Regions from separate parts of the Streptomyces sp. NPDC014991 genome, predicted to be linked through region 2. Evidence: riboswitches for the same ligand, from Rfam matches in the RefSeq annotation. Region 2 holds a riboswitch; each other region holds the start of a gene.

Region 1 (2,189 bases), on a different contig from region 2:
AGGTGTGGTTGGGGACGACGTCGACGACGACCTTCAGGCCGAGCCGGTGCGCCTCGGCGACCAGGGCGCCGAAGTCGTCCAGGGTGCCCAGGCGCGGGTCGACGTCCCGGTGGTCGGCGACGTCGTAGCCGCCGTCGGCGAGTTCGGAGGGGTAGAAGGGGCTCAGCCACAGGGCGTCCACGCCCAGCGTCGCCAGGTGGTTCAGGCGCTGGGTGATGCCCCTCAGATCGCCCAGCCCGTCGCCGTCGGCGTCGGCGAAGCTGCGCGGATAGACCTGGTAGATGACGGCCTGCCGCCACCAGTCGGGGTTCCTGGACGAGAGGTCTGCCATGCGGGCTCCCATGGACGGACGACGGTACGGACCCTGTATCTGTCCACATTGCCCGGAAAGGGAACCTTCCTCGAGGCCGGTCAGAGGGCGCAGTGCTCCAAAAGGCCGCGTACCTGCGCGTCCACCACCCGGTAGCGCACCACGCGTCCCTCCTTCTCCCCCGCCACGACCCCGGCCGCCCGCAGCAGCCGCAGCGCCTGGGAGACGGCGGGGTCGTTCATGCCGGTGGCGATCGCGAGGTCGGAGACGGCGAGCGGACCGGTGCGGTGCAGGGCGAGCAGCAGCGCGAGCCGGTTGGGGTCGGCCAGGAGGGAGAAACGGCCGGACCAGGTGCGCAGGTGATCCGCGTCGCCGATGGCGGCGATCGCCTCGCACACCCGGTGACCGTCGATGGTGCGACGGTCGGCTCGGTCGGCAGGCACGAGATGCATGACGCCATCCTCGCAGGCACCGATGTGATCTTGAATACCTGCGCAGGTGCGCAGCTATGCAGAGAACCGCACGCCCCTCTACGGTGGGCGGGCCGTGGTGCTCGGGAAGTCGATGCAAGGTCGACGCGGCCCTCGCCACTGTGATCAGGGAGTTCCCGTTCCGTCCGGCAGCCGCCGGGCCACTGGTCGTACGCGACCGGGAAGGCAGGAACGGCGGACGTGGACCTGTAAGCCAGGAGACCGGCCACGGCAGCTCACGAAGTGATCCACGAGGTGCTGGAGCGTGAACCTGATGACCGACGCCGCGTCTTTCCGCTGGCGACGTGAGGACACCGTCAAGACGGCGGGACTGCTGGCGGTGATAGTCGCCCTGCACGTCGTCGCCTTCGGGATCCTCTTCCTCCTCGTCGCCCCCGAGCACTACCGGGTGGGCACCGACGTCTTCGGCGTCGGGCTCGGCGTCACCGCCTACACCCTCGGCATGCGGCACGCCTTCGACGCCGACCACATCGCCGCCATCGACAACACGACCCGCAAGCTGATGGCCGACGGCAAACGGCCCGTGTCGGTGGGCTTCTGGTTCGCGCTCGGCCACTCCAGCGTCGTCGTCCTGCTGGCGCTGCTGATCGCGGGCGGCACCTCCCTCGCCGGGAAGGTCATGAACGAGGGATCCAGCACCCACCAGGTGCTCGGCGTCCTCGGGACCACCGTCTCCGGCACGTTCCTCTACCTCATCGCGGCCCTGAACCTGGTCGCGCTGGTGGGCATCCTCAAGGTGTTCCGCGCCATGCGCGCCGGGGCGTACGACGAGAAACAGCTGGAACGGCACCTGGACTCACGCGGCTTCATGAACCGGCTCCTCGGCCGGCTCACCAAGTCCGTGTCCCGTCCGGGCCAGATGTACCCGCTCGGCTTCCTCTTCGGCCTCGGCTTCGACACGGCCACCGAGGTCACGCTGATGGTGATGGCCGGCTCCGGCGCGGCGGCCGGCCTGCCCTGGTACGCGGTCCTCTGCCTGCCGCTGCTCTTCGCCGCCGGGATGAGCCTGTTCGACACCCTCGACGGCACGTTCATGAACTTCGCCTACCAGTGGGCGTTCTCCAACCCCGTCCGCAAGGTGTTCTACAACCTCGCCATCACCGGCCTGTCCATCGCCGTCGCCCTCTTCATCGGCACGATCGAGCTGGTCGGCGTCCTGCACGAGAAGTTCGACCTGCACGACGACCTCACCGGCTGGGTCGCCGGCCTCGACCTGGACAACGTCGGCTACCTCATCGTCGGCCTGTTCGTCGTCGTATGGGCGGCGGCGCTGGCGTACTGGCGGTTCGCCAGGGTGGAGGAGCGCTGGTCGGAACGGGTGCCGGCCACCGCCGACTAGGGTCTTTCGTTCGGATCGGGCCGGATCGGGGCCCGCGAGCCCGGCATGA
Region 2 (2,189 bases):
GCCCACCTCGGTTTCTCCCTCTCCACCACCCACGTCGTCTCCGGCTCGGTGATGGGCGCGGGCCTCGGCCGCAAGGGCGGTGTGGTCCGCTGGTCCACCGCGACCCGCATGTTCGTCGCCTGGGCGCTCACCCTCCCGGCCGCCGCGCTGGTCGGCGCGGGTGCCGAGTCCGTCACCGACCTCGGTGACTGGGGCACCGCCGCCGTCGCCGTCTTCCTCGTCGCCTCCAGCGCCGCGATCTGGAAGTTCTCCCGCCGCGAGGTCGTGGACCACACGAACGTGGTGCACGAGACCGGCGAGCCGGCCGGTGTGGTCACCACCGCCATCGCCGCCGTCACCCCGCCCCCGGCCGGCCCGGTCGCCATCGACCTGGACCTCACCTTCCCGCGGCAGGCCACCAGCCCGGCCCCGGCCGCCGAGCCCGCTCCCCCGGCAGCCCCGGCCGCCACCGTCTGAGCCCGGTCACCCCGGTTACCGAAGGAAGCATCCCCATGAAGATCGACTGGGCGGCCCTCGGCTCCGTCTTCGGAGTGAGCCTCGTGGCCACCGTGGGCCTGGTGACCCTGTTCACCATCGGCATCGCGGGCCTGAACCGGCGCGAGAAGGCCGTTGCGCAGGGCGGCACCGCCGGCCTCGCCGTCACCGGCGCCTACCTCTGCTTCGCGGCCTGCGCGGCTGCGGTGGCGTACGGCATCCACCTGGTCGTGGCCAAGGCCTGACCCGGACTCCCTCACAGGCTCCCCCGCACCGGTCGTGCGGGGGAGCCTCCGTCATGTCCCCGCCCGGCCCGCACATCCCGCGAGGTGTGGGGATCGGCACACTCTCCCCACGCAGGTCAACGGCAAGTTGACGGCCCTTCCGGGTGCGTGGTGGACTGCCCAGGCCATCTACGGCGGCAGAAGAGGAAGCCGGTGCGAATCCGGCGCGGTCCCGCCACTGTCACCGGGGAGCGATCCCCGGGAGCCAGGAACTCTCGCCGCCGATTCACGTCGAACCAGGGCGCGGACACCCTGAGTGAGGACCTACAGCGACATGCTCGGCTGCCCAGCGAGGACCCGTACCCGGACCGCTCCCCTCCCCACGGCCGGCTGAGCCGATGGGTGCCGATCGCACATACGCGTACGGCGCCGCCGCCGGCCTCCTCGGTGACCTGCTCCTCGGCGATCCGCGCCGCGGGCATCCGGTCGCCGCGTTCGGCCGGGCGGCCGGAGCCGTGGAACGCGCCCTGTGGCACGACCACCGCGGCTGGGGTGCCCTGCACACCGTCGTGTGCGCCGGCGGCGCCGTCGCGCTGGGCGCGTCGGCCGCACGCGCCGCACGCCCCCGTCCCGCCGTCTCCGCCGCGCTGACCGCCGCCGCCACCTGGGCCGTCGTCGGCGGCACCTCGCTCGCCCGCGAGGCGCGCACCGTCGGGCGCGCGCTGGAGGCCGGGGACGTCGACGCCGCCCGGGCCCGGCTGCCCCACCTGTGCGGCCGGGACCCGCAGGCGCTCGACGCCGACGGCATCGCCCGGGCCGTGGTCGAGTCGGTCGCCGAGAACACCTCCGACGCCGTGGTCGGCGCCCTCGTCTGGGGCGCCGTGGCCGGCGTCCCGGGGCTGCTCGGATTCCGGGCGGTCAACACCCTGGACGCGATGGTGGGCCACAGGTCGCCCCGCCACCGGCGCTACGGCTGGGCCTCCGCCCGCCTCGACGACGTCGCCGGCTGGCCCGGGGCCCGGCTCACCGCCGTACTCGCCACCCTCGCCGGACCCGATCCGCGCGGTGCCGCGCGGGCCTGGCGGGCCGACGCCTCCCGGCATCCGAGCCCCAACGCCGGTCCCGTGGAGGCCGCGTTCGCGGGCGCCCTCGGCGTACGGCTGGGCGGAACGCTCTCCTACGGCGGCCGGGTGGAACACCGGCCCGTGCTCAACGGCGGCACCGGACGACCGGTCCGGGTCACCGACATCGACCGGGCCGTACGGCTCTCCCGCCGCGTCGGCCTGCTCGCGCTCGGCACCACGCTCGCCGCGCGCGGCCTGATGAAGGGACGTGGGAAGTGAACGGGGGTCTCCTCGTCGCCGGCACCACCTCCGACGCCGGCAAGAGCGTCGTGACGGCCGGGATCTGCCGCTGGCTGGTCCGCCAGGGCGTGAAGGTGGCGCCGTTCAAGGCGCAGAACATGTCGCTGAACTCGTTCGTCACCCTCGA
Region 3 (2,189 bases), on a different contig from region 2:
GGGGCACGCAGAGCGGCCGAACGGCTGTCGCGCGCACAGGCCGCCGGGGACACGACCGCCGAGCTCGAGGCGCTGAAGGAACGCGCGCGGCAGCTGGAGGAGGACGCCAGGTCGTGGGAGGACATGGCCCAGAGCTGTATGGAGGAACGTGACAAGGCGCAGTCCGAGGCCGCCGCGGCCGAGACGCTGCGCCAGGACCGGGACTACTGGAAGAAGCTGTACCTGGACCTGTCGCGGGGCGGGGCCGGGCAGGCGGCCGAGCCGGACGTCTGGCACGGGATCCCGGTCCTGGGCACGGACGCCGTGCCCACCTTCGAGGCTCTCGCCAGGACGTCGGAGGAGCGCATCGTGTTCACGGTGCGGGCGGCGCGCGCGTGGAAGGCCTCCCAGTACCCGTATCCCGAGGAGATGACCGACCAGCTGATCGCCCTCGCGCAGGCCGCGATGGACCTGTACACCAAGCCCGGCAAGCGGCCCAGACTCGACCAGTGGTTCTACGACCACCACGGGCTGAGGTTCGCGAACAGCGACGAGAAGCTCAGCAAGAACAAGGACAAGCGCTACTTCATGTTCGAGCACAAGCGCCGGGACGGGCTGCCGCACATCAAGGTCCGCGACGCCGTGTCGCCCAACGAGGCCGGACGCATCTACTTCGCCCTGGACCCCGAGGGCAAGCGGCTGATCGTGAACCATGTGGGGCTGCACCTGTGACCCGTGCGGCCGGGGCGGCCGTCGAGGGCGTCATCGCCGCAGGCGGGTTCGACGAGGGTGTCGTCGGGGAGGGGGGCGTGCGTCCGAGGGGGCGTACGCCGGGCGCCGCGGGCGCCGGCACCCGGCCGTCCGCCCGCCCGCGGTGCGCTCTTGGCCGGGCGGGCACCACGCGGTACTGTCCGTCCGACATCGACGACGGTCGACGGAAGCCGGTGGGAGTCCGGCACGGTCGCGCCACTGTATGCGAGAGCCTCCGGGTGTTCGTGAGTCAGACCCGTGGCCGTCGTCCTGTGCACCACCGAGATGGGACGCGAACTCCCAGAGGAGGTCCTGCCATGGCGCAGACCGTCGCCCGGCCGACAGCCACCCTCCCCGCCGTACCGGCCAAGCTGCCGCTGAAGGCCATCGCCCCGTGGGCGGTCTTCTTCGGCATCCTCATGCTCGTCCTGCTGTACTTCGTCGGCGCCGAACAGGGCGCCACCTCCGTGCTCGACGGCACGGACGTCCACGAGTGGGTGCACGACGCCCGCCATCTGCTCGGCTTCCCCTGCCACTGACGCGAGGGACGCCCCCACCCATGAACTCCGCGACGGTGAGGAACCTCCTCGTGCGGGGCATGCTCGCCGGCCTGGCCGCCGGCGTGCTCGCCCTGCTCACCGCCTACTTCCTCGGCGAGCCGAGCGTCGACAGCGCGATCGGCTTCGAGGACGCTCACTCCCACACGCACGGGACGGAAGTCGTCCCGCGCTCGGTGCAGTCCACCGCCGGCCTCGCCACCGGCGTCCTCGTCTACGGGGTCGCGTTCGGCGGCATCGTCGCACTCGCCTTCTGCTTCGCGCTCGGCCGCGTCGGCCGTTTCTCCCCGCGGGCGACCGCGCTGCTGCTGTCGGGCTGCGCGCTGCTCGCCGTGTACGTCGTGCCGTTCCTGAAGTACCCGGCCAACCCGCCGTCGGTCGGCGACCCCGGCACCATCGGCGAGCGGACCGGCCTGTACTTCCTGATGATGCTGCTCAGCGTGCTCCTCGCGGTCGCCGCCACCCTCCTGGGCAAGCGACTCGCACCCCGGCTGGGCACCTGGTACGCCACCGTCGCCGCGGTGGCCGCCTTCGTCCTCGTGACCGCCCTGGCCTACGCCTTCCTGCCGGCCGTCAACGAGGTGCCGAAGGACTTCCCGGCCGCCCTGCTGTGGCGGTTCCGTCTCTCCGCGCTGGCCGTCCAGGCCGTCCTGTGGGCCGGTTTCGGCCTGCTCTTCGGCGAGTTCGCCGAACGGCTGCTGCGCCCGGAGCCCGTACCGTCCGGCACCGGGCGGTCGGTCGCCGCGCCGCACCGAACCGCCACCTGACGCGGGAGGGCCCTCCGGATCCGTCCGAGGGCCCTCCCGCGTTGTCGGGACACCGGCCGGCGTCAGTGGGCGGACGCGTTCCCCAGCGGGTGTCCGAGCCGCAGATTCCAGCGTCCGGACCGGCCGGTGACCTCCG

What was found. A riboswitch is a leader RNA that binds a small molecule or an ion and turns the genes downstream of it on or off. The one in region 2 is predicted to bind cobalamin.
Region 1: it holds a riboswitch for cobalamin, as region 2 does, so the genes downstream of both, ACF1BE_RS05510 (HoxN/HupN/NixA family nickel/cobalt transporter) here and ACF1BE_RS30890 (cobalamin biosynthesis protein) in region 2, are expected to answer to the same signal.
Region 3: it holds a riboswitch for cobalamin, as region 2 does, so the genes downstream of both, ACF1BE_RS09460 (CbtB-domain containing protein) here and ACF1BE_RS30890 (cobalamin biosynthesis protein) in region 2, are expected to answer to the same signal.

What each region holds. Positions count from the first base shown of each region.
Region 1 is NZ_JBIBVY010000002.1:331,851-334,039, reverse strand. It holds gene ACF1BE_RS05520 (glycoside hydrolase family 13 protein) at 1-331, opposite strand, end outside; gene ACF1BE_RS05515 (ArsR/SmtB family transcription factor) at 412-762, opposite strand; cobalamin riboswitch at 841-1,026, shown strand; gene ACF1BE_RS05510 (HoxN/HupN/NixA family nickel/cobalt transporter) at 1,055-2,140, shown strand.
Region 2 is NZ_JBIBVY010000027.1:50,496-52,684, forward strand. It holds gene ACF1BE_RS30880 (anion permease) at 1-456, shown strand, start outside; gene ACF1BE_RS30885 (hypothetical protein) at 492-719, shown strand; cobalamin riboswitch at 854-996, shown strand; gene ACF1BE_RS30890 (cobalamin biosynthesis protein) at 1,097-2,041, shown strand; gene ACF1BE_RS30895 (cobyric acid synthase) at 2,038-2,189, shown strand, end outside.
Region 3 is NZ_JBIBVY010000004.1:203,732-205,920, forward strand. It holds gene ACF1BE_RS09455 (hypothetical protein) at 1-711, shown strand, start outside; cobalamin riboswitch at 874-1,008, shown strand; gene ACF1BE_RS09460 (CbtB-domain containing protein) at 1,047-1,268, shown strand; gene ACF1BE_RS09465 (CbtA family protein) at 1,289-2,053, shown strand; gene ACF1BE_RS09470 (histidine phosphatase family protein) at 2,116-2,189, opposite strand, start outside.